2 linked regions of the Paraglaciecola psychrophila 170 genome follow. The protein of the gene in region 1 interacts with the protein of each later gene in a pairwise test. Links are inferred from orthologs where the notes say so. Each region holds a gene or a part of one and is shown on either strand. Other genes may lie near its edges. The genes, in order: C427_RS17395 and tusA.

Evidence for each region.
Region 2: the proteins of C427_RS17395 (region 1) and tusA interact in binary tests that used the Escherichia coli proteins (3 or more experiments, as listed by UniProt). The link is inferred for Paraglaciecola psychrophila 170 from one-to-one orthologs.

What each region holds. Positions count from the first base shown.
Region 1 is NC_020514.1:3,964,676-3,976,306, reverse strand. Bases 8,440-11,429 are described here. They hold C427_RS17395 (IscS subfamily cysteine desulfurase), read left to right. Parts: upstream 8,440-9,317; coding sequence 9,318-10,541; downstream 10,542-11,429. Other genes in these bases: iscA (iron-sulfur cluster assembly protein IscA), read left to right, coding at 11,066-11,389; iscU (Fe-S cluster assembly scaffold IscU), read left to right, coding at 10,652-11,032; iscR (Fe-S cluster assembly transcriptional regulator IscR), read left to right, coding at 8,817-9,305; cysE (serine O-acetyltransferase), read left to right, coding at 8,440-8,729. In the rest of the region: C427_RS17430 (TolC family protein), read left to right, coding at 1-580; C427_RS17425 (efflux RND transporter periplasmic adaptor subunit), read left to right, coding at 577-2,094; C427_RS17420 (efflux RND transporter permease subunit), read left to right, coding at 2,087-5,206; suhB (inositol-1-monophosphatase), read right to left, coding at 6,148-6,921; tRNA (cytosine(32)/uridine(32)-2'-O)-methyltransferase TrmJ, read left to right, coding at 7,170-7,907; more of cysE, read left to right, coding at 7,920-8,439; co-chaperone HscB, read left to right, coding at 11,447-11,631. UniProt on the Escherichia coli protein: Master enzyme that delivers sulfur to a number of partners involved in Fe-S cluster assembly, tRNA modification or cofactor biosynthesis. Catalyzes the removal of elemental sulfur from cysteine to produce alanine.
Region 2 is NC_020514.1:5,349,119-5,366,083, reverse strand. The notes cover bases 1,343-4,127. They hold tusA (sulfurtransferase TusA), read left to right. Parts: upstream 1,343-2,501; coding sequence 2,502-2,753; downstream 2,754-4,127. Other genes in these bases: C427_RS23625 (metal-dependent hydrolase family protein), read right to left, coding at 3,631-4,127; C427_RS23630 (class I SAM-dependent methyltransferase), read right to left, coding at 2,790-3,545; pyrE (orotate phosphoribosyltransferase), read left to right, coding at 1,853-2,494; rph (ribonuclease PH), read left to right, coding at 1,343-1,843. In the rest of the region: C427_RS23655 (hypothetical protein), read left to right, coding at 1-117; C427_RS23650 (YicC/YloC family endoribonuclease), read right to left, coding at 122-985; more of rph, read left to right, coding at 1,130-1,342; more of C427_RS23625, read right to left, coding at 4,128-4,950; C427_RS23620 (DUF1285 domain-containing protein), read right to left, coding at 4,965-5,510; C427_RS23615 (DUF3014 domain-containing protein), read right to left, coding at 5,510-6,325; C427_RS23610 (sterol desaturase family protein), read left to right, coding at 6,504-7,736; C427_RS23605 (hypothetical protein), read left to right, coding at 7,824-8,417; C427_RS23600 (DUF3703 domain-containing protein), read right to left, coding at 8,551-8,895; C427_RS23595 (putative quinol monooxygenase), read right to left, coding at 9,050-9,346; C427_RS23590 (hypothetical protein), read right to left, coding at 9,508-10,026; C427_RS23585 (DUF6482 family protein), read left to right, coding at 10,613-10,930; C427_RS23580 (DUF6702 family protein), read right to left, coding at 11,176-11,676; C427_RS23575 (M1 family metallopeptidase), read right to left, coding at 11,669-14,143; proB (glutamate 5-kinase), read left to right, coding at 14,416-15,510; C427_RS23565 (glutamate-5-semialdehyde dehydrogenase), read left to right, coding at 15,555-16,805; C427_RS23560 (VIT1/CCC1 transporter family protein), read right to left, coding at 16,867-16,965. UniProt on the Escherichia coli protein: Sulfur carrier protein involved in sulfur trafficking in the cell. Part of a sulfur-relay system required for 2-thiolation during synthesis of 2-thiouridine of the modified wobble base 5-methylaminomethyl-2-thiouridine (mnm(5)s(2)U) in tRNA.

The sequences.
Region 1 (11,631 bases):
GCACTTATTAGGGCGTCATCCCTCCCTACTTGCTATCGAACAATCAGCTAAGGCAGGCAACACGGCCGTTAAGTTAGCGAAACAAAAATACAAACCTCAGTGGGGTGTGAACGCCAGTTATGCCTACCGAGATGACGACCCACTTGGGCAAAGTCGTGCTGACTTCTTTTCTCTTGGTATTACTGTGGATATTCCTATTTTTGGTTCTGCACAACAAGACAGTGAAGTGGCTGCATCTCGCCTAACATCACAAGCAATAGAGACCGATAAACGTTTATTACAGCAACGAATGCTGGCCAAAATGTTAAGTTTATACCAACAAGAAATCCGCTTTGGACAACGTGAAGATGGCTTTTTAAACGCTATATTGCCACAAATTCAAGAGCAAGCTGATGCGTCTTTGAACGCCTATACCCATGATGATGGCGACTTTTCAGACGTGATGCGTGCTCGTATTGCTCAGCTCACTGCGCAAATCGATCTGATCGATATTCAAATTGAAAAGCACAAAATACGCATGCAACTTGGGTATTTTTTAGATGGCCACACAAATTCATTTCCCCAGGGAGAGTATCGATGAAAACGTTATATGCCGTAATTGTTGGAGGCGTTGGCGGCGCCATATTAACCGCGACTATTTACTCACAATTTTTATCCACAGAAATGGATATGACTACATCCAGCTCTGCAGAGCCTAACCCTCTATATTGGGTAGCACCTATGGATCCCAATTATCGACGTGACGAACCTGGACAGTCACCTATGGGCATGGACCTAGTGCCTGTTTTTGCAGACTCTACGAAAGATGACGATCCTGGTGTGGTGCGAATTTCGCCAAGTGTAGTCAATAATTTAGGTGTTAGAACTGCAACGGTTAAGCTAGCGATACTTCAGGAGAGTATTAAAACCGTAGGTTACGTGCAATACAATGAAAATAATCTGTTGCATGTGCATCCTCGTGTTGAGGGCTGGATAGAAAAGCTTTACATCAAAGCCGCGGGTGAGCAGGTGAGTAAAGGCGAGCCTCTTTATGCTTTATATTCACCTGAACTTGTAAATGCACAGGAGGAGTATCTTCTAGCCAAAAAGCGCAACAATCAAGAGTTAACGCTAGCGGCAGAAAGTCGCTTGTTAGCATTACAAATGCCCGCAGAAAGCTTACGACAACTTAAAACCAATCAGGTAGTGCAACAAACCATCGTGTTTAAGGCTCCGCAATCAGGGGTGATCGACAACCTAGCCATTAGGGAAGGTTTTTTCGTAAAACCTGGCACCACTTTAATGTCTATCGGTGCATTGGATGATGTGTGGGTCAAAGCTGAGGTATTTGAACGTCAAGCAGCACAGGTTAAGGTCGGTCAGTTGGTTACTATGACGCTGGGCTTCGTGCCGGGAAAAACATGGCAAGGGCAAGTTGATTATGTCTACCCGACACTGGACGCTCAAACTCGGACGCTGAGTGTCAGGTTACGTTTTGCCAATGAGGATATGTTGCTTAAGCCAAATATGTTTGCACAGGTCATCATTCATAACGACTCTACACAGCAAAAATTATTGGTACCTAAAGAAGCGGTTATTCGCACCGGGACTCAAAATCGAGTGGTGTTAGTTGTGGGAAAAGGCCAATACAAATCTGTTGAGGTGAGTCTGGGACAAGTCACCAATCAGTTTGCGCAAATATTAGATGGCGTTGAAGTGGGTGAGCAAGTGGTGATTTCAGCGCAGTTTTTATTGGACTCTGAAAGCAGTATCCAATCTGATTTTATGCGTATGTCTTTAGCACCAGAAGATAATATTCAATATAAAAAAGCAGATAAGATTCAAGATGACGACGCCCCTGACAACGTAGACTCAGCAGATGTTGAAGGTGTGATTAACCAAATCAACCTGCAGACTCGGGTGGCGAATATTAGTCGTGGGCCTATTGAAAAGTGGGGGCGCGGTGCGGCAACGTTAGATTTTGTTTTTGCCGATAGTGTGTCTCTAACCGAATTACAACAAGGTGACAAAATACACTTCACTTTTGAAATTCGAGACGGTGACTTCTTGATCACTGATTTTGCGTTAACTCCTCAGGAGCATAATCATGATTGAACGCGTTATTCATTGGTCAATTAGCAATAGGTTTTTTGTATTGCTGGCTACGTTTATCATTATTGGCTTTGGGTTGTTTGCGATACGTAATACACCTGTTGATGCCCTACCTGATTTGTCTGATGTGCAAGTTATCATTAAGACCAGTTATCCTGGGCAGTCTCCCCAAGTAATCGAAGATCAGGTGACTTACCCTCTGACTACTGCAATGTTGTCAGTCCCTGGGGCAAAAACGGTGCGTGGGTTTTCATTTTTTGGTGATTCTTTTGTGTACATCATCTTTGATGATAAAACCGACCTCTATTGGGCGCGCAGCAGAGTGATGGAATATCTGTCACAAGTCGCGCCACGTCTACCTGCAGCAGCAAAGCCGCAACTAGGCCCTGATGCAACTGGTGTGGGCTGGATTTATTTGTATGCATTAATAGACCGAACCGGTAAGCATGATCTTAGTCAGTTACGTTCAATTCAAGATTGGTTTCTCAAATTTGAGCTGCAGACAGTGTCTGGGGTATCTGAAGTCGCTTCGATTGGGGGGATGGTAAAGCAGTATCAAATTATAGTCGACCCAGACAAATTACGTGCCTATGACATCCCATTAAGTCTTATTCAACTAGCCATCAAACAGGGCAATCAGGAAGTGGGGGCCTCTGTGATTGAAATGGCTGAAGCTGAATATATGGTCAGTGCTTCTGGGTACATTCAATCGATTCAAGACTTAGCCCTTATTCCCTTGGGTTTGAATATTAAAGGCACGCCTTTGTTACTCAGAGACGTCGCGGATATTCGCCTTGGTCCACAAATGCGCAGAGGCATTGCAGAGCTTGATGGTGAAGGCGAAGTGGCAGGTGCTGTAGTGGTGATGCGCTTCGGTGAAAATGCACAACAAACCATTGCCGGGGTGAAGCAAAAATTAGCAACTTTAAAAGATAGCTTACCAGAGGGAGTTGAAATTGTGACGGTGTATGACCGTTCAGATTTGATTACTCGGGCGGTGGATAATCTATGGTCGAAACTAGGTGAGGAACTACTGATTGTTGCTTTAGTGTGCGCGGCGTTTTTGTTTCATATTCGTTCATCTATTGTGGCTATTATTAGTTTGCCGATAGGTATTTTAGTGTCGTTTATCATTATGTATTGGCAAGGCGTTAACGCTAATATTATGTCACTAGGGGGCATTGCAATAGCTATTGGTGCGATGACCGATGGCGCAATAGTGATGATTGAAAACATGCATAAACACATTGAAAAAAATCCCCTTACCAATGACAACCGTTGGCAGATAGTGGCAAAGTCTGCTTCTGAAGTAGGGCCTGCGTTATTTTTTAGCTTATTGATCATCACAGTGAGCTTCTTGCCGGTGTTTATTTTAGAGGCACAGGAAGGCAGAATGTTTGCTCCACTTGCCTATACTAAAACTTACGCCATGGCTGCCTCAGCAGGTTTAGCCATTACCTTAGTGCCTGTGCTGATGGGATATTTCATTCGCGGTAAAATTGTGAGCGAAAAGAAAAACCCTTTAAACAGATTATTAGTGGCTATTTACCTTCCTGTATTACGTTTAGTGCTAAATAACCCTAAGAGTACTATGGTGATTATGTTGATGGTTGCTGTGGTGGGCTTTTATCCTATTAATAAACTTGGAAGTGAATTTATTCCTCCTTTGGATGAAGGCGATTTAATGTATATGCCGACTACTTATGCTGGTTTATCAATAGGTAAGGCTCGTGAGATTTTACAACAAACAGATAAACTGATTGCCACCGTACCTGAAGTCAAACATGTATTCGGTAAAATAGGTCGCGCCGAAACGGCTACTGATCCTGCGCCTCTGACAATGATAGAGACCTTCATTAAGCTTAAGCCACAAGACGAATGGCGTGCAGGTATGACAACCGAAAAGCTGCGCGAAGAACTGGATAAGCTAGTTCAAATTCCTGGTTTGACAAATGCGTGGGTGATGCCAATAAAAACCCGCATCGATATGCTCGCAACAGGTATTAAGACACCCGTGGGTATAAAAGTAGCAGGTGGTGATTTAGCTGTTATTCAACGCATTGGAAAAGACATTGAGCAAATTCTTTCACAGATACCGGGTACAGCATCGGTGTACTCAGAAAGGGTCGCAGGTGGGCGTTATATTAAGGTTGATATTAAGCGTGAACTTGCATCTCGTTACGGTCTCAATATTTCAGATGTTCAACAAGTTATATCGACTGCTATTGGCGGTATGAATGTGTCCGAATCGGTAGAAGGCTTGGAGCGTTATCCCATTAACTTGCGTTACCTACAAAGTTATCGGGATTCACCAGAACAACTCGCATTGTTACCGATTGTCACGCCCAGTGGTCAACGCATAGCTTTAGGTGACGTAGCAAAAATATACATAGAAGATGGCCCGCCTGGAATAAAAAGTGAGAATGCGCGAATAAATGGCTGGACCTATATTGATATTAAAGACATTGATGTTGGAAGCTACGTTGAAAATGCTACCCAAAAGTTATCGTCAGAGTTGGATTTGCCAGCGGGGTATAGCTTAACTTGGGCAGGGCAATATGAATATATGCAGCGGGCTAAAGAGAAACTGGCCTATGTATTACCCTTAACACTGGCGATTATCATTGTTTTACTGTATCTAAACTTTCGCAGTCTTCCTGAAGTCGCCATTATCATTGGCACGTTGCCTTTGGCCCTAATCGGGGGTGTTTGGTTGCTATACTTAGAAGGCTTTAATCTTTCAGTGGCATCGGGTGTTGGTTTTATTGCATTGGCCGGTGTGGCAGCAGAAATAGGTGTGATCATGTTGGTGTATCTCAACCAGTCCTATGGTGAGTTAATGCAAACCCATAAAAATAACCACACTCAACCTAGTCTCGAAGAGTTGGTTGATACGGTCATGTTTGGCGCGGGTCTGAGGGTTAGGCCTGTGATGATGACGGTGGCCACCATAATGATAGGCTTATTACCGGTTTTATATGGCTCAGGCACGGGCTCAGAAGTGATGAGTCGAATTGCTGCACCAATGGTAGGAGGCATGGCTAGCGCGTTAGTATTGTCGTTAATTATTGTGCCTGTTGTTTATCTATTATGGCGCAAACAAGCTATTAAATGAAAAGCAAAAAGAACTACTTAATTCGAATAGTTTAAAGGGATTTACTTATCTTTTCCTCTGTGCAGCGTTGTTCGCGCTCTGTGTTCTCTGTGGTGCAAAATCGTTTGGCTTTAAATGTTGAAAAGACCAAGATTAAGGATATTTTGCACCACAGAGGAAGATGAGGCTTCGCTGCACAGAGAAAAGCAATAAGAACTATTTGATTTGAGTGTTTTAAAGCGATCTTTTCATCTTTTCCTCTGTGTAGCGTTGTTCGCGCTCTGTGTTCTCGGTGGTGCAAAATCATTTGGCTTTAATGTTGAAAAGACCAAGATTAATGATATTTTGCATCACAGAGGAAGATGAGGCTTCGCTGCACAGAGAAAAGCAAAAAGAACTACTTAATTTGAGTGTTTTAAAGCGATCTACTTTTCTTTTCCTCTGTGTAGTGTTGTTAGCGCTCTGTGTTCTCTGTGGTGCAAAATCATTTGGCTTTAAATGACGAAAAGACCAAGATTAAAGATATTTTGCACCACAGAGAAAGATGAGGCTTCGCTGCACAGAGAAAAGCAAAAAAGAACTTCTTGATTCGAGTGTTTTAATGCGATCTACTTATCTTTTCCTCTGTGTAGTGTTGTTAGCGCTCTGTGTTCTCGGTGGTGCAAAATCATTTGGCTTTAATGTTGAAATGACCAAGATTAAGGATATTTTGCACCACAGAGAAAGATGAGGCTTCGCTGCACAGAGAAAAGCAACAAAACTATTTAATTCGAGTAGTTTAAAGGGATTTGCTTATCTTTTCCTCTGTGTAGCATTAGCGCTCTTCCCCCTCGGTGGTGCAACATTCTAGGGTTGTTAATCTTTGGCTTTTTTATATGTTTAGACAAATGGTAGGAAGGTATAAGGGGGGAGGGCAAACAAAAAAGGCGAGCTGATGCTCGCCTTAAAAAGTCATGAAGGTTTTACTTCAAATGTTTAACTAAAATCTGCACAATTTTAGGGCTGCCAGCAACGATACTGCCTTTATGCATTGGATCGTTACCACCAGAAAAGTCTGTAACCAGTCCACCAGATTCACGCACCATTAATTCACCGGCTGCAATGTCCCAAGGTTTAAGACCACTTTCCCAATAACCATCATAACGACCGGATGCCACATAAGCCAAATCCAATGCTGCAGAACCACTACGACGGATGTCGCCAGCTTGCATAAAGATTTTATTAAAGCTCTCTTGATACTGAGGTAACTTGACCTTGTTTTTAAAAGGAAATGAAGTGGCAAGGATCGTTTGGCTTAATTCTTTTGCTTTACTGGCACGAATACGAAAGCCATTAAGCTGGGCGCCTGCGCCTCTGCTTGCTGTGAACAGTTCACCGCGAATTGGATCGAATATAACAGCTTGATCTAAACGACCTTTGTGCATGAGGGCAATCGATACCGCAAAATGAGGGATGCCTTTAATAAAATTGGTGGTGCCATCTAACGGATCAATAACCCATTTAAAATCATTGTCACCCTCCACTACGCCGCCTTCCTCACCCACAAAGCTATGATCTGGATAAGACAGCTTGATTTTGTGAATTATGGCCTGTTCGGCTTCTTTATCGATACGAGTAACGTAATCGTTGTCGCCTTTTGCTTCAGTTTGCAAGTCGGTCTGATTGTCAAACCCGCTAGAAATAATATTGCCCGCAGCACGCGCAGCGCGTATCGCTATATTAAGCATAGGATGCATAGTAAACCACCAATTTTAAAAGAACATTAAATATAGTTCAGCAAATAATAAATAGAATTAGCTGAACAAAAAATCGCCGCGCAGTATATCAATATAACTAAATTTAGCAATCAGAATATTTTCTGTGGCGGCTATTCATGATACATAATCCATTTCATCATTATGCTAAAACGTCATTTGAGGTGGTATAGGTATATGTTATTATTCGCACCCAAAATTGACCAGCTAAATTAAAGATACCATTCATCATGTTAGAAAATATTCGCATAGTGTTAGTTAATACCTCGCATCCAGGCAACATTGGCTCTGCAGCTAGGGCAATGAAAACCATGGGATTGAGTCAATTGGTGTTGGTTAATCCTATTACTGCACCAGATGGTAAGTCCATTGCTTTAGCAGCAGGAGCGGGTGACGTGCTAGCTAATGCAAAAACGGTGAGTACGTTGGCCGAAGCGGTTGCTGATTGTGGGTTAGTTATTGGCACTAGCGCGCGTTCTCGCACTTTATCTTGGCCAATGTTAGAGCCAAGAGGCTGCGGTGAAAAGATGATAAGTGAAGTATCCAAGTACCCTGTGGCGTTGGTGTTTGGACGTGAAAATAATGGATTAAGTAATGAAGAGCTGCAGCAATGTCATTTTCACGTGTGTATCCCCGCCAATCCTGACTATAGTTCTTTGAACCTAGCTGCGGCAGTTCAAACGTTGTGTTATGAGGTGCGGATGGCTTATTTAAATTTATCACGTGGCCAGTATCCAGAAAATCACCCTGAAGACACAGAGTACCCATTGTCTGAAGATCTAGAAGGTTTTTATAGCCATTTGGAACAAACCCTTATCAAAACGAATTTCATCATTGCTAAACACCCCGGTATGGTAATGGCCAAATTACGTCGATTGTACAATCGTTCTCGCCCCGAAACTCAAGAGCTAAATATTTTACGCGGTATCTTGGCATCGGTTGATAAAATAGCTAAAGAACGAGATTAGTAGGCCTTAAATATGTTTAGTAGAATGAAAGAAGATGTGCAAAGTGTATTTCACCGTGACCCAGCTGCACGTAATACCTTCGAGGTACTCACTAATTACCCGGGATTACACGCTATTTGGTTTCATCGTCTAAGTCATAAAATTTGGAAGGCCAACTGGAAATGGTTAGCGCGTTCCATTTCAACATTTTCTCGTTGGCTTACGGGTATTGAAATTCATCCTGGGGCCAAGCTAGGACGACGTTTTTTTATTGACCATGGCATGGGAGTGGTCATTGGTGAAACTGCAGAAATTGGCAATGATGTGACCTTGTATCATGGTGTAACGCTTGGCGGAACAAGTTGGACTGCAGGAAAGCGACACCCAACCTTAGAAGATAATGTAGTAGTGGGTGCTGGAGCCAAAGTGCTAGGGCCAATTACTGTTCATAAAGGTGCCAAAGTAGGGTCTAACTCAGTGGTGGTGCGCGATGTACCAGAAAATGCGACTATTATTGGTATTCCGGGCCGTATAGTAGCGCAGCAGAATAAACCTGCGGCGCCGACTGACGGGGAGCGTGAAAAAATAGCCAAAAAATATGGTTTTGATGCTTATGCGGTAGCAACAGATAACCCTGATCCCATTGCTCATGCTATCAGTGTAATGGTTGATCATGTGCATCTGGTAGATAAAAAGGTCGAAGAAATGTGTCAAGCAATCAATAAAATGGGTGGTGATGTCTGTGGAAAATCAATACCCACTTTAGACCTAGAAGACTTCTCTGATAGTGAGCACTTGGAGGATATTAAGAAGGTCAGTGATGCTTTTGATCCAAAGATATAATACTTGACTAAAACACTAGGTTAAATACTTGACTAATTTAGTCAGGTATGTGAATATTCGGTAATAGATTGGTATAGGATTATTTGTATGAAATTGACTTCTAAAGGCCGTTACGCAGTGACAGCTATGTTGGATGTGTCCTTACACTCGCAACGCGGACCTGTGTCTTTAGCCGATATATCTGAACGCCAAGAAATTTCTTTATCTTATCTTGAACAACTTTTCTCTCGTTTACGTAAAGAGAAGTTAGTTGATAGTGTACGTGGTCCAGGTGGTGGTTATAAACTGGGTCGTACACCCAATGAAATATCAATTGGTGAAGTTATCCGAGCGGTAAATGAGTCAGTTGACGCTACTAAGTGTAAAGGCCAAGGCGGCTGTCAAGGCGGAGAAAGATGTTTAACCCATAATTTGTGGGAAGGCCTGAGTAACAGAATTAGTGTATTTTTGGACGGCATTACCTTAGGTGAACTCATGCAGCAGCATGATGTAAAGCAAGTGGCCGAAAGACAAGACAAACATAAACAACATAATCAAATAGCGGCAAACGAAATCTCAATCAGTTTGCAGCTTTAAGCGGAGTAAAAAATGAGCGAATTAAAGCTTCCGATCTATCTGGATTATTCATCAACTACACCAGTAGATCCTCGTGTAGCAGCCAAAATGGCAGACTGCTTAACTTCTGACGGAATATTCGGTAATCCGGCATCTCGTTCCCACAAATTTGGTTGGGTAGCAGAAGAAGCAGTAGATATTGCTCGTAACCAAATTGCTGATTTGGTCAATGCTGACCCAAGAGAAATTGTATTCACGTCAGGTGCGACCGAGTCCAATAATCTCGCCATTAAAGGTGCCGCTAATTTTTATGGCAAAAAAGGCAAACACCTTATAACTCTCAAAACTGAGCATAAAGCCGTACTTGACACTATGCGCCAGCTAGAGCGTGAGGGTTACGAAGTCACCTACATGGATCCAGAACCAAATGGTTTAGTTCTATTAGATAAGCTAATCGCAGCCATTCGCCCTGATACTATTTTAGTCAGCATCATGCATGTGAATAATGAGATCGGTGTCATTCAAGACATCGCAGCCATTGGCGAAGTATGTCGTGAACGTAAAATTTTGTTTCATGTTGATGCGGCACAAAGCACCGGTAAGGTACCCATCGATTTACAAACAATGAAAGTAGATTTAATGTCGTTTTGTGCCCATAAAACATATGGCCCAAAAGGCATCGGCGCTTTGTTTGTCCGTCGTAAGCCACGTATCCGCCTAGAAGCGCAGATGCACGGAGGGGGCCATGAACGTGGCATGCGTTCTGGTACTATGGCAACTCATCAAATAGTCGGTATGGGCGAATCTTTCCGTATTGCCAAACAAGATATGGCTGCTGAAAATGAGCGGTTGATGATGTTACGTAACAAACTGTGGAACGGCATCAAAGATATGGAAGCCGTGTATTTAAATGGCGATATGGAAAGCCGTATCGCAGGTAACTTGAACGTTAGTTTTGCTTATGTTGAAGGCGAATCATTAATTATGGCCCTAAAAGATATGGCCGTGTCTTCTGGTTCAGCTTGTACATCTGCTAGCTTGGAGCCTTCATACGTGCTTCGTGCCTTGGGTTTAAGCGATGAACTAGCTCACAGCTCTATTCGCTTTACTACTGGTCGATTTACTACCGAGGCTGAAATTGATTACGTGATTGGTGTAATACGTAATGCGATAGACAAATTACGTGATATGTCGCCACTTTGGGATATGTACAAAGAAGGTATCGATATAAGTAAAGTAGAGTGGGCTCACCACTAAGGATTTACCAATAGCAGAGTAAACCACTGAGTGACTCTGTCGAAAATTAGCAATTAATATTTAGGTTCTGAACTAAAAATGTTCAGAACATAACCAAAAGGTAAAATATCATGGCTTATAGCGAAAAAGTAATCGATCACTACGAAAATCCACGTAACGTTGGTGGTTTTGACAAAAATGATCCCTCAATTGCAACGGGTATGGTCGGTGCACCTGCTTGTGGTGATGTGATGAAGTTACAACTTAAGATTGATAAAAACGGCATTATTGAAGATGCAAAATTTAAAACTTATGGTTGTGGATCGGCTATCGCATCCAGCTCTTTAGTCACTGAATGGGTAAAAGGTAAGTCTATAGACGAAGCTTCTACTATCAGTAACATGGATATAGCTGAAGAGTTAGCTTTACCACCTGTTAAGATCCACTGCTCAATTTTGGCTGAAGATGCCATAAAAGCTGCAGTAGCAGATTATAAAAGTCGTCAAGTCTAAGTTAAAACTAAGTTAAATTAATAGGAGTAGCTAGTGGCCATTACCGTATCCGACACCGCAGCATTGCGTGCTAAAACTTTTCTCGAAAATAGGGGATCAGGTTTAGGGCTGCGTCTGGGTGTTAAAACCACTGGCTGTTCTGGTTTAGCTTATGTGCTCGAGTTTGTTGATGGGGTTAATCCTGACGATAGTTTATTCGAGGACAACGGCGTGAAGATTATTATTGATGGTAAAAGTTTGGCATATCTAGATGGTACTCATCTAGATTTTGCTAAAGAAGGCTTGAACGAAGGTTTTCAATTCACCAATCCGAATGCAAGTGGCGAATGTGGTTGTGGCGAAAGCTTTAACGTTTAATGTTATTTTTGCTAAGCTACGACCCATTTAAAACATCACAGACCTGTTATTAACCACATGAATTATTTTGAACTGTTTAATATCCCTATATCATTCGATGTGGACTTGTTGCTGCTGCCAAAAACGTATCAGCAACTACAACGCTTAACTCACCCTGATAAGTTTGCTAGCGGTAGCGAGCAAGACAAGTTGGTGGCTATTCAAAAAAATGCTCAAGTAAATGACGCATACTCCGTACTTAA
Region 2 (16,965 bases), 1.4 Mb from region 1 along the record:
AAAGAACAAGGTTCAGTCTTGTTAACACACTATTGCATTGGCTTGAATCAAGATAAAAGCGTTTTGTTCCAAGGCGAGATTGAACTCGCACCCTTATCTTATATTTTGCATAAATAGTTTTTTATTCAATATTCGCGATCTGCTCACGCATTTGCTCAATTAACACTTTTAATTCCACTGCCGATTGTGTGATGTCGGTGTTGATAGATTTGGAGCCTAAGGTATTCGACTCACGGTTAAATTCTTGCATCATAAAATCTAGTCTACGACCTACTGCGCCGCCTTTTTTTAGAATTTTTTGGGTTTCACTAATGTGAGATAACAGGCGATCTAGCTCTTCGGCAACGTCTACTTTTTGTGCCAGCATGACCATTTCTTGCTCTACACGGGCGGGGTCTAGTTCAATTTTAGCATCCTCGAAGCGCGCTTGAATTTTTTCACGTTGCCATTTGATGACTTCTGGCATGTGGGCTGTGACTTTTTCAACTTCGCCATTAATACCATCTAAACGTTGTTCGATCATCGTTTTGAGGTTGCTGCCTTCGGTGGCGCGTGAGGCGATAAAATCTGTGAGCGTTAAGTCAAATTCAGCAAGTACTTCGGCTTGAATACTATCCATGTCATTCTCTTCGGCTGAAATCACACCAGGCCAGCGCAATACATCAAGAGGATTTACACCGGCAGACTGGCCATGAGATTGCACCCAATCAGCGGCTTTCATTACCTGTTTAGCTAAACTTTCGTTTAAGTTAAGGTTACCTACTGACGCGTCGTTTGCTATAAAACGTAATGAACATTCCACTTTGCCGCGTTGTAATTGTTTACGAAAACGTTCGCGTAGCAGGGGCTCCATGCTTTTAAATTGCTCAGGAAGACGGAAGTAGGTTTCAAGAAATCGTTGGTTAACGGAGCGCACTTCCCACACAGCTGTGCCCCAATCGGCTTTAAGTTCGCGGCGGGCAAAAGCAGTCATACTGTAAATCATTGAAATCTTCCATTGTCTTAGTTAATTGTATTATACCCCTGTTGAAACTGGGAGCGAGGGTCTAGGGCAATTAATTGTTTAAAACTTAAGATAATTTACACGGAAGCCTCTATAATTCCGTTCACTATTATTTAGGAGAAAATCATGCGTCCAAGTGGAAGAACCGCCAGTCAAATTCGCCCCGTTACTATTACCCGCAATTTTACCTGTCATGCAGAAGGCTCAGTATTGATTGAGTTTGGTAATACTAAGGTGTTGTGTAATGCCTCAGTAACTGAAGGTGTGCCTCGTTTTATGAAAGGCCAAGGTAAAGGCTGGGTAACCGCAGAATACAGTATGTTGCCAAGGGCTACGCATACTCGTTCTGATCGTGAAGCCGCTCGTGGCAAACAAGGTGGACGTACTCTTGAAATTCAGCGTTTAATCGCACGTTCATTGCGTGCAGCAGTCGATTTAAAGTTGCTAGGCGAAAACACTATTATTGTTGATTGTGATGTTATTCAAGCTGATGGCGGTACACGTACTGCTTCGATTACAGGTGCATGCGTGGCTTTGGCTGATGCACTTAGTTGGATGCGTGCTAAAGGTATTCTCAAAACTAATCCCATTAAACATATGATTGCAGCTTTGTCTGTAGGTGTTTACAAAGGCACCGCTATTGCCGATTTAGAATATCTTGAAGATTCTGATGCTGAAACTGATATGAACGTAGTGATGACCGACACCGGCAAATTTATCGAAGTGCAAGGCACTGCAGAGGGCGAACCTTTTGATTATAACGAGCTAAATGAAATGTTGGAATTGGCGAAAAATGGTATTCGTGAGTTGTTCGACGAGCAAAAGTTAGCTTTAAACTAGGACGTCATCATGCAAGATTATCAACGTGCTTTTATTGAATTTGCTCTAGCTCGGAATGTTTTGAAATTTGGTCAGTTTACTCTTAAGTCAGGTCGAATTAGCCCCTATTTTTTCAACGCGGGTTTATTTAATACCGGTGGCGACTTGGCCAAATTGGGACAGTTTTACGCGCAAACGTTGCAAACATCAGGTATTGAATACGATGTGTTATTTGGCCCTGCGTACAAAGGCATTCCTATTGCTACTTCTACGGCAGTGGCGTTAGCAGATAAACATAATGTAGATAAGCCTTATTGCTTTAATCGCAAAGAAACGAAAACCCATGGTGAAGGCGGTAATTTAGTCGGTAGCCCGCTTGCGGGTAAAATCATGCTGGTGGACGACGTAATTACCGCCGGTACGGCTATTCGTGAGTCTATGCAACTGATCGCAGCCAATAATGCCCAACTTGCAGGGGTTCTGATTGCTTTAGATAGGCAAGAAAAGGGGCAAGGTGAGTTATCGGCCATTCAAGAAGTTGAGCGTGATTTTGATACTAGGGTGATTTCTATCGTCAGTTTAGCTGATTTGGTTGATTATCTGAGTGATAAAGCAGATATGGCTGAGCACTTAGCTAATATCCAGCAATATCGTTTGGACTATGGGATTTAGTTAGCAAGTGAAAGATTTAAGTCGATTCGAATCTGCTGATTATCAATTAGATGCTTTAGGTTTACTCTGCCCAGAGCCTGTGATGATGGTACGTTTAAAAATTCGAGAAATGAACGTGGGTGAAACGTTAGCTGTGACAGCTGACGATCACTCCACTACCCGCGATATCCCCAGTTTTTGCCGTTTTATGGATCATGAATTAGTGGATGTCCAGAGTGTCACATCTCCTTATCAATACGTGATCAAAAAAGGTCGCTAACTTAGCGATCTTTTATCTTAACGAACACCGTCATGTTTAATTTGGTTTACGGAACTTTATGGTCCAGCGGTCGGAATTTCCAGAAACAGATTTAACCCCTACTTCGTAACGTAACTCGTCATCAGCGCGGTAATGTAGGTCGCTATAATCAACAAATTCAAATCCAGCTTCTTGGATTTCTTTGATGGCAAGGACAGGATCAATACGGCGACGGTTAGCAGGATTTTGTTCTTCCATATGTCGAGAAGTATGATCTACTAAGGCATAAACACCACCTGGCTTGAGCGACTCAAAGGCCAGTTTATTCATATTGCGGCGACCTTCTTCTCCAAAGTTATGATAGTTGCGAAACGTCAACACCATATCAAGATTTTTTACCCCAAGAGTGTCTGCTTCTAAAGAATAAAAACGCTCTCCATCTTTACGATAAAGTTTAGCGTTTTCTGCGACAATTTTGATTTTTTCAAACCCAGGCTCTTTAAGTAAATTTTCGATACGTCCAGTACCCAAAGCAGCATAATATTCGCCTTTAGCACTGACCACGGGTGCCAGAATTTTGGTATACCAGCCTCCACCAGGAATAAGCTCAATAATTTTCATATCGTCACGAAGTTCAAAAAAATCCAACGTCTGAAGTGCTTTTCGGTTGCTGTCTCGGTCGGTTTCAACTTCAGTTCTGATTTCAGCTTTTAACGCTGATTTAATTTTCTCTGCTGTGGCATCAAAGCTATCTGCCGCTATTGAACTGGCGCTTGCTGCAAGCAGTAATATAGAAAGAAATTTTTTCACCAAAATATCTCCATTTAAAGTTTTTTAAAATTCTGAAAGACACTTATTTAATATATACAAAATCGTTGTAATAAGGCTTGGTGTCAACCTACATATTCTTGTAAACCACGCCGTCTTTCATTACAAAGTTCATATTTTGTAAAAGTGAAATTTGCTTTAAAGGGTCACCTTTAACAGCAACTAAATCTGCTAGTTTACCGACTTCTATGGTGCCTACAGTATCGCTGATATTGAGCAAGTCAGCTGCGTTTTGGGTGGCACTACGTATTGCTTCAATGGGCTTCATACCTGCTTCAACCATAAATACAAACTCTAAGGCATTGTCACCGTGAGCCGAAACACCAGAGTCAGTACCAAATGCAATTTTCAGCCCTGCTTTGTAGGCGTTAGCAAGAGTTTGTTGAATAAGGGGGCCAATTGCGGCTGCCTTAGGTCTTACAAGTTCGGGAAAGAAACCATCAATTTTGGCTTTCTCAGCTACCCATTTACCAGCCATGATGGTCGGTACATAATAAGTGCCATGTTTTTTCATTTGCTTAAACACTTCTTCATCCATATAAGTGCCGTGTTCAATTGAGGTCACGCCTGCTTTAATCGCGCGTAACATACCTTCTTTACCATGGGCATGAACTGCGACAGTCATTCCATAGTCTTTTGCCGTTGCAACAATGGCATTGAGTTCATCATCCATAAACTGAGGATTTTGACCACTTTTAGCTACACTTAAAACACCACCTGTTGCCGTGATTTTAATTAAGTCTGCGCCATCTTTATAACGTTGACGCACTGCTTTACGAGCTTCAGCTTCGCCATTAATGACACCTTGGAGAGGCCCAGGGTCGCCCATTATTGATTTACTGCGACCATTGGTTGGATCGGAGTGGCCACCTGTTGTAGCAATAGATTTCGCTGCAGTGTAAATACGTGGACCTTTTACCATCCCCTTATTAATTGCATTTCTCAGTGCAACCGTTTCGTTGTTACCATCACCTAAGTTTCGGATTGTTGTAAAACCTGCCATCAAGGTTTTTTCAGCGTACATCACACCTTTAATTGCATAATCTGCTTCATTCAAGGTGAAGGCTTCCATATAACTAGCCGGGCCGCTGTTTTGGCTAGAGATATGCGTATGCATGTCCATAAAACCTGGCATCAGGGTGTAATCAGATAAATCAATAACGGTATCTTCACTACTCCCTGAAGTGAATCCTTCGTTGATCGCTGTGATTTTGTTGTCTGTTATAATCACCGACGCATTTTTTATCACCTTGTCTGAAGTGCTATCGATTAGGCTACCAGCATGGATAATTGTGACCGGTACTTCGGTGGTGGCTATGGCTGCACTAGTTAAAAAAAGTTGGCCTAAGGTTGCCAAGGCCAAGGCAGATTTTAAAATTTTATTTTTCATATTAAGACGTCCTGTTATAACTCGCCGAGACTAAAGTGATAGTTATCACTGTTAAATATTAGATGACGCTTGCCATCTAACTCTTGCTCTTCTCCCAACTCAGCGAGTTGGTAAAATACATTTTGATGAAAACGGGCCCATAAATTTCTACGGACTAAAGCGTAAGGTAGGTATGCACCTGTTTTTTTGTCTGCAAATATTTTTACCGGATTTTCTGTACTAACTATTAAATCTTGACCTGTGTTGGTTGTAAGTACCAACTTATCGTTCTCTTTCTGCCATTGAGTAACGAGAAAAGGTACGTCTTCGACTTGAATACCTACCTTTTCTACAGGTGTGACTAGAAAGTAATGTTCTTCTTCACGTTTTAAAACACTGGCAAAGAGTTTCACTAAGGGTTTGCGGCCAATTGGTGTGCCCATGTAAAACCAACTGCCGTCATGCTTTATTTGTATATCAATGTCCCCGCAAAATTCAGGATCCCATTTGTCTACAGGAGGCATTGCCGCATTTTGAGAACTGATTTGTTTTTGAAAAGTCCCTAAGTCGAATGTTGTCATTACAGTGTTTCTTTTATCTCACGTAATTTGGTTTTGATACGGCGCATGTTTTCAGGCCCTGTGCGTAACAATTGTTTTTGAGGAGCAGTTAAAGATTCAAGTTGTTTATCAGCAAACTTGTACATTACGCTGTCGGAATATACTTCAACCGGGAAAGGCACTTCAGGGGTATTTAGTAATACATCTATTGCCTCTTCAAGTTTTTCGTCAAAACTATCTGATGGACTACTTATTTCAGAAAATATTTTTTCTATAGCTGGTTTGTATTCTTGATATAACTGCAATAGTGATTCTGTTTCAAGGGACTCAAATACTTCTACGTAAGGCACGTAACGTTTAAAGCTTGCAGGATCAATCCATTCTTTATCGGCTTGCCTGTAAGTCCGAAACGGCTTTTCTGGCTGCACTAATACTCTATTGTTATCAGCTAAATTTTCATCAGCCAAGGTATTAGTCATTATTACAAAGCGCTCTAGTAAGGCTTCATCAATCAGCAAACGTGCGAATGCTTCGTAGTCAGATAGAGCTAATAATTTAGTCTTTACTGTGCCATCGCTTGTATCTAATGGCTCAGGCTCTGGGATAATTTCGGGCTCAGGTTGCTGCTCTACTACTTCTGGAATAAAAATAACAGGCGGCGCCTCAATAATAGGCTCGACTATCGGCTCGACTATCGGCTCGATAACAGGTTCAACAGGCGCAATAATAACTGGTTCAGGCTCAGCGGGCCAAAATACAACGGCTAGGACAATTGCCAATACAATTGCAGCTATAACGAAATGTGGTACTAACGATTTTTTTGATTCTTCACTCATGATTTCCCCGTTAAGCAAACATCTGTGATTAACATGTCGATTTAGCGTACTTAAAATTCCATCTAAATGATATGCGTAGAGTGTAATATAGTGTAATTGTATTCTTATATAGACTGTCAATTAATAGGCCATTAGACTAGATGTGTGACTTACCTACTTTAAGAAGCGTGGGAATAGTATGAATGTTATTTTATACGCAGTGCCCTTTTTTTTCCTCTTAATTTTAATCGAATTGTTGTTGGAAAAAAATAAAAGCACCGATTATTATCGTGTTAACGACAGTATTAATAGCTTGACCGCAGGTGTGTTGAGCAGAATGACGGGCGTTGTTAAGCAGTTATTGCCTCTCACAATTTATGTGGTCGCTTATGAGCAGTTGGCTATGTTTCAAATATCATCGAGTTGGTGGATGTGGGTGACTGCGTTTGTGCTTTATGATTTTTGTTATTATTGGAAACACCGCTTCGGTCACGAAACGAACATATTGTGGGCTGCTCACGTGGTGCATCACTCTAGTGAAGAATACAATTTGACCACGGCTTTACGACAAAGTGGTAGCAGCTTCTTCAGCTGGATTTTTTACTTACCTATGGCAATATTGGGTTTTGATCCTATTATGCTCATCACGGTGGGTTCATTAAACTTAATATATCAATTTTGGGTACACACCCGGCATATTCCTAAGCTAGGTTGGTATGAATGGGTGTTTGTAACCCCTTCTAATCACCGTGTGCACCATGCACAAAACCAAATCTATATAGACCGAAACTATGGTGGCGTATTTATTCTTTGGGACCGGTTGTTTGGCTCTTTTCAAGAAGAGTTGGATAGTGATAAACCCATTTATGGTATTCGAAAAGCATTAAAAAGCTGGAATCCACTGTGGGCGAACGTACATGTTTATGCGCAGTTAGGTAAAGATTGCTGGCATGCAAATCGTTGGCAAGACAAGCTACTCATCTGGTTTAAACGCACTGGTTGGCGACCTGCTGATGTTGAACAAAATTATCCTTTGAGTAAAGTTGATCTCACGCAATTTAGAAAATTTGATGTTTCGCTGTCTCTGACAAACAAATTTTACAGCCTAATACAGTATTCATTGTTGGTGTTTGTTGGTTTGTTACTGATGATGAATGTTTCTGCTTTTACGCTTGCAGAGCAAGTTCTGGTGGTGGGTTTTGTTCTTTATGGCAGTATTTCTGCTGGTTTGGTTTTGGAAAATAACCCCTTAGCTATTAATTTAGAATGGATAAAATACTCTTTAATCATGGTAACTCTGGTGGTTTATACGTTACCGGTATGGATTGAATGGACCCTAGGAGTAAGCATACTGATTAACGGATTATTGTTGTTATTTAGGAAGGCAGATATTATTAATGCAACAGGGCCGATGGTAGAGGCTAGTAATTGAAATAATATTATCGCGATGAATTCGTTAACATATTTAAACCAGTAAGCATTTTATGAATAGTCAAAAAACCAATAAGAAGAATAACAAATGAATATACAAAAATGGCTCTTAGTTTCCTTTATTCTTACCAGTAATGCAGCCTTTGCCAGCCAAGCCCCTTTGGTATCAATACCTACACATGATGCTTTTTTCTCTAATCTTGCGCAGCACTGTGGTAAGGCTTTTGAAGGAAAAGTGGCGGTAGATAACCAGCCTAGTCCCGCATTCGATGCAAAATTAGTAATGTTTGTACGCAAATGTGATCAAGCTGAATTACAAATACCCTTCTATGTGGGAGACAATGCATCGCGTACTTGGATAATTAAAAAAACGGGTAGCGGTTTAAGTCTAAAACATGATCACCGACATAAAGATGGTACTGATGACTCAGTGACTATGTATGGTGGGCATACACAGGACGCTGGTTACAACCAAATCCAATCTTTTCCTGTTGACCAATACTCAAAAGAATTATTCGCTCAGCAAGGTCTGCCGCAATCTATCACCAACACTTGGCAAATCTATATTTATCCAGAAATGTTTACGTACCGCTTAGTGCGAGAAGGTAGAGAGTTTAGAGTGGATTTTGATTTAACCAAGCCAATACCAACACCTGCCGCTCCTTGGGGATATGAAGATTAGGCGCTTGGTTTTATCAGGGAGCTAGTTGATTTTTTATCTAGGACTTTAACCCCTAAAACGGGCAGGAAATGCTGTTTGAATAGTGGGAGCTACGAAAATAGACCACTTAACTTTGTCCCGTTTTAAATTCTGGTTATGTTTTCTTTTCCAAAAAAATCTTTAAATCGTCCGGTATTGACATCGATTTAAATGGATTTACATCCGTTCCTCCGGTGTTACCTGACGGAACCCAGATCTTAGAAAATAGTATTGAAGCGATAATTCTTGTCACTTGACCCAATACCTCTTTGAAATTACGTTTCCTGAAACCGACTTTCAACATCCACCAATGTGATTTTGTATGAGGGATGATAAATAACTGACCAAGAATATGAGCTCGTTCAAGATGATAAAATGCAGAGTCCAGCTGATTCTTTTTATATAAACGAATAGCTTTATGCATTTCTGAACAGAACACTTCTTTTAATGGTTGTTGCATTGCTCACCTTGTATCAATAAAACGTTATATTTTAGAAAATTGCGGGATACCTCATGTTGCGTTCGCAAACGACTCAGTAATAGGCGAAAATTAGCAAGGCACAAGCAAGACCCATTATTTTTAGTCCTGCTTAATTGCCTCGTTTGTTAACTACTTATTTTACAATCACTTTTGTTAACTTTGATATTTCAACTGAATCTAGCATTTCACCAATCACACTAAAACATTCTTTAATATGCGATGACTTTTGATGTGCTTCTAAATCTTTTTCTGATTCCCAATTTTCATGAAACATAAAAATTGTATCGTTCTCATTGTCCACATGCAGATCGTAATTTATACAACCACGCTCATTTTGAGTAGGAATAACAATTTTAGATAATTCAGATAACACCGTTTCTTTGTGCTTTTCTTTAGCGGTAATTTTTGCAACACAGGTCAATATTTTCATAATAATCCTTGGTAGTTCATTAAATTGAGTGAAATAGATAATGCCACATTAAATGGCAAATAATAGCTGGCTAAGATGAGGAACGAGTTGAAAACTGGCAGTAATACAGTATCTGTTATAGGTTCGATTTTTTTAGTTTGAAGTTCGTGCGAGCTAATTTTCTAGTCTCTTAATATTGAAAAATTAACTGCATTGATTTTCCAACCATTACCCGTATTTACAAGTTGCCAGTTCTCTTTTCCTGAATTACTTTTTCTGTCGCCATCATAGAATATGTAATCAAAATATATTGTAGCTACCTCACCATCACTAACGATTTTCACATTAGATATTTCTTCTCTCGGGTGTTTAGTACTATCTATAATAGAGTCTATGAATATTTCAGGTGTGCTGTGTCTATATTTGGCTGGTTCACGGAATTTATTCCCAATTTGACGCTTTAACCCTTTACCTTCTTTTGAATTGGCCCACTTTAATTCTTTTTCAAAATCATTTGTAGTGTGCACGCCAATCCAAGACACTGTGCCGTCTAAAAATAGACTCAAAAATTTACTTTTATTTTTGTTGATTATCGCACTCTCGAATGATTTTACTATCTCATTGAGAGCTTGCTCATTGTTGTTAGCTATTGCAGATTTTGAAATTAACAAAATAAACATAAACAGCATAAATTTTTTCATAACATCTCCATGTCGATTAAAGTAGCTATCACTTTGCATATAATAGCTTAGCTAGTTAGAAGCTTTTTTGTGTTTTGCAAGAAAGTAATCTGCTTGCGGAATCAGGTTTGATGTGTTTGTTATACCTTTTATATTCGTTGACTCGTTTAATTAATTCAGCATCTCTTTTTATGAGCTTTTCAAAAAGATCATGGCTTTACGCATCTTTGCCATTGTTAAACCAAGCCTGTGATAGGTTAATTATTAGTATCCCTGAAACTCCGTATAAACCTGTTTTGAATGGGTTGTATACCCTGTATCTAATTGTTTACTTGATTCATACTATAGGAGTTTATGATTGTTGCAAAGGTGGGCTGAAAGACTAATCTGTGGAAGATGTTTTGATTACCTGCTTATTATTCATTACGTCGATTTTTGGCTGCCTTGAATTATTATTATAGCCTACTGTTAGTTTTAATTAGGCAGTTAAACGATAAACCTCTGCTTTGTCGGCAACATATTCACAGCTATATACTCTTAAATTTTTTAGCTGAACCAATTCATTCATGATTACGTATTCAGCTTACTAATTGGTTTTTTAAGAGCAATGTCTGTGCAGCAAACTAAATTTTGGATTAAAGATATTGAGTCGCGTTCTATTACTGTGGATATGCTCACTGTGTGTTCTTACGAGATGAATGTATACCTAGTTAAGCTCACCATTGGTGACATCACTGGTTTGGTATACGAAGGTGATAGCCCTAAACGTTTTCATAGCTCGCAGTTCATCCGTGATGCGTTTGACAGCTGTAATATATTAGCCGCGCAAATGCTCCACGAATCGCCTTATGACGAGATGATAGGTAACCCTGAATCAGTGCAACGTGCTTGTACACTACCTTTTTCTATGGGCCAGCCTTACTAGGTGGTTGTGCTAGATAAGACGTAAAAGTTTAAATATTATTTTTAGCATTATGGATAATCAAGTACGCATAATAAGCGCCCATGACTACCACTATACCAAGAATAGAGCCCCAAGCCACTGGGTCGTGCAGTATTAAATCCCACATAATGATTCACCTCTGTTAGATAACTTCATAATCGAGGTGATTTTAGGTGATGTTCATTAGCCTATATTGATCTAGATCAGCTTTGTTGCAAAGTAATGATTCAGTGTTCGAACGTGAGTTTTAGTAATTCAACTGAATCGGTAAAAGTCAGTGTTTGTAATTTTCCTTTACCCTCAACATTAATAGTATTGACCTGCTCAGGCCAAAGATCACGCAGTGCGTCATGACGTATTGTCATGTTGTCTATTTTGGTAGGTTGTGTTGTTTCTTGATAAACCCAGAAAAATTTGCCATCTAATTCAACCCCTACCATTTTTAGTGGAAGTGATTGTTTATCACTATCAAATAAACTAAAGCGTTGATTAACATACTCGCCAAACTGTTCTTGAGTCTTTTTTGAGTCGATGATATCTGCATCTTTACCCAATATTTCTCTTACTGCATGTTCAGCGTCATGCACCCTAAAACGGTGCATGATTTCGATATTCTCGGTACGCGGATTAAACAAAACAGTGCTAATAGCTGACTTTTGTTGGTGAGCTGAAAGTGAGAACGCTGCAAACAGCAGCGCTCCTACTAAGTAATTAACGATTTTATTCATCGTTATCTTTTTCATCTTCTTCGATGTCACTGTCTTCTTTCAGCTCAGTTTTAATATCTTGCATGATATCGCGAGATACTTTCTGGGTACTCTTTTTCTTTTTATAGGCTTCGATACGTGACGGGATAATTTGACGCGGGTAATGGTTATTGCTTATATCGACGTCGGCTGTTTCCCAACGTGGATCAACCGTAACACTAACCAATTCTTTATCTTTGTCAGTGATTATCATTTTATTCACTGCTTCAGGTGTACGGCGCCAAATTTCTGCAGGGATATATTGATTTTCCATGCTGCCGTCAGCAAAAGTAAGTTCTAAGATAATCGGCATCACCAAACCACCTTTATTAGAAAACTCTAACACGTAGTAGTTTTTGTCTTCTTTTACGGCGCGTTCAAAAGCTGTCTTTTCCCAAGGTTTCAAGTCCTTCAGGAATTTTTTATATTTGTTACGCTCTTTATTGGTCACTGTAAAGCGATCGTTTTCGTCATAAAAGTCAGTTATGTCAGGGAAACGCTCGACCCAAAGTTTTTTGCCTTCGGCACTATTTCGCTCATCAGTGAAAGACATAGGCTTGTCTAGTTCTTCTTGGCGTAAGCGATTGAAGTCAATATCTGGGTCTTTAGTATCCATGCGCAGTTTTGAAATTTTATCTAACGAAATATCCACATGATCAGTGCTATAAAACCAACCTCTCCAGAACCAATCTAAATCAACACCTGAAGCTTCTTCCATGGTGCGGAAAAAGTCTGAAGGTGTAGGACGTTTGTATTTCCAGCGCTGTGCGTATTCTTTAAAAGCAAAATCAAATAACTCACGGCCTAAAATAGTTTCGCGCAAAATATTTAATGCCGCAGCAGGTTTAGTATAAGCATTAGGACCTAAACGCAACACACTATCTGACTGAGTCATAATAGGTACTTGATTAGACGACTTCATATAGCTCACGATATCGCGCGGCTCTACGCCCCAAGGAATAGTTGGATCCCATTCACGACCTGCTACACCGTCTAAAAAGCTGTTGAGGCCTTCATCCATCCAAGTCCATTGACGTTCGTCTGAGTTGACGATCATAGGAAAATAAATATGCCCCACTTCGTGGATAACCACACCCACTAAGAAACGCTTTTCTGCCTGTGAATAGGTACGGCTACCATCGTCTTGTAATTCAGTGCGAGGGCCATTGAAGGTGATCATCGGGTATTCCATGCCACCTACAGGGCCGTTAACCGATTGCGCCACGGGATAAGGATAATCAAAAGAAAAACGGCTATACACTTCTAAGGTTTGGATCACGGCTTCAGTAGAATATTTCTTCCATAAATCGCCCCCTTCTTTAGGATAAAAAGACATAGCCATAACAAGAGGTTGGTCGTTACCACCTTGTTGATGTCCTCGGGCATCCCACATGAATTTACGTGATGAAGCCCATGCTACGTCTCTGACGTTTTCAGCTCTAAATTTCCACGTTTTAAATTTATCTGTACCTTCTTTTTCGTTTTCTAAAGCTTCCTCTTCAGTCACGACAAATACTGTACGAGCCGCTTTTTCTGCTTCTTTTAAGCGTTTGCGTTGAGTCGAGGTTAATACGTCTTTAGGATTTTGTAATGCACCTGTTGAACTAACAATATGATCTGCAGGTACAGTTAACTCCAGGTCGTAGTTACCAAACTCTAAGGTAAATTCACCACGCCCAAGAAATTCTTTGTTTGTCCAAGCTTCATAATCGGTGTAAGCATGCAAACGTGGAAACCACTGAGCAAGCAAGAATATATCGTTGCCTCCATTGCCACCTTTGCGCTCGTCGTCAGGAAAGTGCTCGTAACCTGAACGAGCTGAGACTGCATCTTCTTCCACTATATTAAAGGCGTAATCGATACTAAATTCGACTTTTTTACCTGGCTTAAGATGAGTCGGTAAGTCGATACGCATGTTGGTACCCACAATCGTATGTTTCAGGGTTTTGCCATTTGTATCTTTAACCGATTGGATGTCATAACCCAATACATTATCGCTAGTAAACTGTTGGCGACGTAAGGCACCTAAACTGAGTTTTGCTGGCTCACTGTTAGAGGCTGATGATGATGCTGGTCCACGATTACTGGACCCACCAAAATCGGTTGTCATAGCTGACATCGAGTCATTGCGGAAAACGTTTTGATCCAATTGCATCCACAAGTACTTAAGCGTATCGGGCGAATTATTGTGATATGTGATGACTTGGCTAGCTTCTATTCGACGCTTTTCTTCGTCTAACTTCGCTTTGATTTTATAGTCTACCTGTTGCTGCCAATATTCGTGTCCGGGTTCGCCTGCAGCGTTACGGTATACGTTAGGGGTCGGTAGTGATTCGTCTAATTGGCGAAACTTATCTTCAAAGTTGCCCTTAGTTTGATTTATCGCTGCATTTGCCGAGCCAATAGTCGCAAACGTCAGCACTGCTATAGTGATGAGTTTATTAAACATTGTATTCCCTGATTGTGGTAAGTATTCATGTTCGAGCCAATATGTAGTATTTTTATAACCCGTAGCTATATTTTATTATAATCTTGAGGGTAATTCTTACTTAAAGTAACCCGTATTATGACCGATTGGTCTCAATTTTCTTTCATAATCGTTATTTTAGAAAGAATTAGCCCGTCAACAGATGATCTTTTAGATCATCGCTTATAATTACAATGGCTTGTTTCTGTTTTATTTTATCGTACTCTAAACACGATAAAATCGCGAGGTAAGGTATGTTTAAGGTTAATTGGAAACGAGCAGTGATTAAAGTGGGTAGCAGCCTAATTGCGCCAAATAATCAATGTAGTCAGGTGTACCTAAGGCCTATTGCCCAATTTATTAGCGATAGTCGTAAACAAGGAAAAGAAGTGATTTTGGTTTCTTCAGGCAGTGTTGCCGCTGGAAAGGGTAAAATAGCGTTTAAACACCATCCCTCAATTGTAGAAAAACAAGCCATGGCAGCGATTGGACAAACACAAATGATGGCAAATTGGGCAAGCTTATTTGATTTCGATTGCGCACAGATATTGCTAACGTCTGATGATTTACATAATCGTACCCGTTACGTCAATATTAAAAATACCCTGCGAGAATTGCTAAAAAATAACGCGTTACCCATCGTTAACGAAAATGACACAGTGGCAATTAACGAGCTAAAAGTGGGCGACAATGATAATCTGGCAGCCTATACCGCGCTTGTGGCAGAAGCAGATACCCTGATTATTTGTTCTGATATTAACGGCTTATATGACGCTGACCCTAGAAGCAATACGCATGCTAAGTTAATACCTGAAGTGGATGTTATTGATGACAGCGTTTACCGTTTAGCTGGTGGTGCGGGCAGTACCATGGGCACGGGTGGTATGCATACTAAACTTCAAGCAGCACAAAAATGTGTGGATTCAGGGATCCAGACTTTGATTGTAAATGGCCGTGACCCAACAGTATTCGAAGAATTGGCGAAAGGAAATTCTCCAGGTACCTTATTCAATCCCAATAAGAGTTTAGATAACGCTCGTGACAACTGGTTAAGACACACTTTAAAAGTGAAAGGGTCTATCGAAATTGACGACGGAGCTCAACACGCTTTATTAGAAAATGGCGCATCCCTATTACCCTCTGGTATTATAGAGGTCAATGGACGGTTTTTGTCTGGTGAAGCGGTTAATATTATCTACAAGGACAACGCTATTGCCAAAGGTATTGTTTTGTATAGCGCAACGGACTTAACATCAATCAAGGGTTTAAACAGCCAAAAAATCGAAGCCACTTTAGGCTACTCTTTGGGTGAAACAGTCATCCATCGTGATGACTTAGTGCTGCTATAAACATCTAATCTTTAGATTAAATTTTTTACATAAGGATCAACAACATGAGTTTCTCAATTGCCGAAGCGGCACTAAAAGCCAAGAAGGCAGCTCGCCAAGTCGCTAACTTAACAGCGAAGCAAAAAAATCAGCTTCTAACTGATATAGCCGAAGCGCTTATAGCTAATACTGATAGCATCTTAGTCGCTAATGTTAAGGACCTAGACGCAGCTAAAGAAAACAACTTAGACGCAGCCATGCTTGACCGATTAGCACTTGACCCAGAGCGGATTAAAAGCATTGCTGATGCCGTGATCGAGATTGCAGGTCAAGCTGATCCGGTAGGCAATATTGCTAATATCCAGCGTATGCCAAGCGGTATTCAAGTGGGCAAAATGCGTATTCCGTTAGGCGTGATTGCGATGATTTACGAATCACGACCTAATGTGACCATCGATGCTGCTGCGTTATGCATAAAAGCAGGTAATGCCGTGATTTTACGGGGTGGTAAAGAAGCCATACATTCAAATCTAGCCTTGGCTGAATGCATTGAAATTGCCCTAGCCAAACAGCAACTCGATCCTGCAGCTGTGGTAGTTGTGCCTGATACAGACCGTGCCGTGATGAATGAGTTGATGACACTAGATGAATCCATTGATTTGATTATCCCTAGAGGCGGCGAAGGGCTAATTCGTTTTGTATGCGAAAATAGCCGTATCCCTGTAATCCAGCATTACAAAGGGGTGTGCCATTTATACGTAGACAGCGCAGCTGACGAAGTGAAGGCGTTGAATATACTTAAAAATGGTAAAACGCAGCGTACCGGCGTATGTAACTCTTTAGAAACATTATTAGTACATCAAGATGTTGCAGCAACGTTTCTGCCTAAAGCGGCGGCATTATTAGCCGAATACAACACTGTTATTCACGCTTGTGAAAACAGCATCGATTATTTCAGTGGTGCACAAGTCGCGACCGAAGAAGATTGGCATGCAGAATACTTAGCTATGGAAATAGCAGTGAAAGTCGTCGCTGATTTTGAGCTAGCAATTGAACATATTGAAGAATATAGCTCAGGGCATACAGAAGTTATTGTGAGCCAAGATTATTCTAAAACCCAAGCTTTTATCCGCCGGATTAACTCTGCAGTGGTCATGGCAAATGCTTCATCACGTTTCTCTGATGGCGGCCAGTTAGGTTTAGGTGCTGAAATTGGTATCTCTACCAGCAAATTACACGCTTATGGGCCAATGGGCGCAGAATCCCTCACCACGGAAAAATTTATCGTGATGGGCGATGGCGAAGTGCGTGACTAATTAGGGAGTATTCGGCCCGTTACTTTTGATATTAAGTAACGGGTATTATCTTTACAAGTGACTATATACTCACGTCAAATAGACTGCCCACCCCCATTGATACTGCCATCGCTAAACTACCCCAGAATAACACTCGTATTGCGCCTTTAGTTTTAGAGGC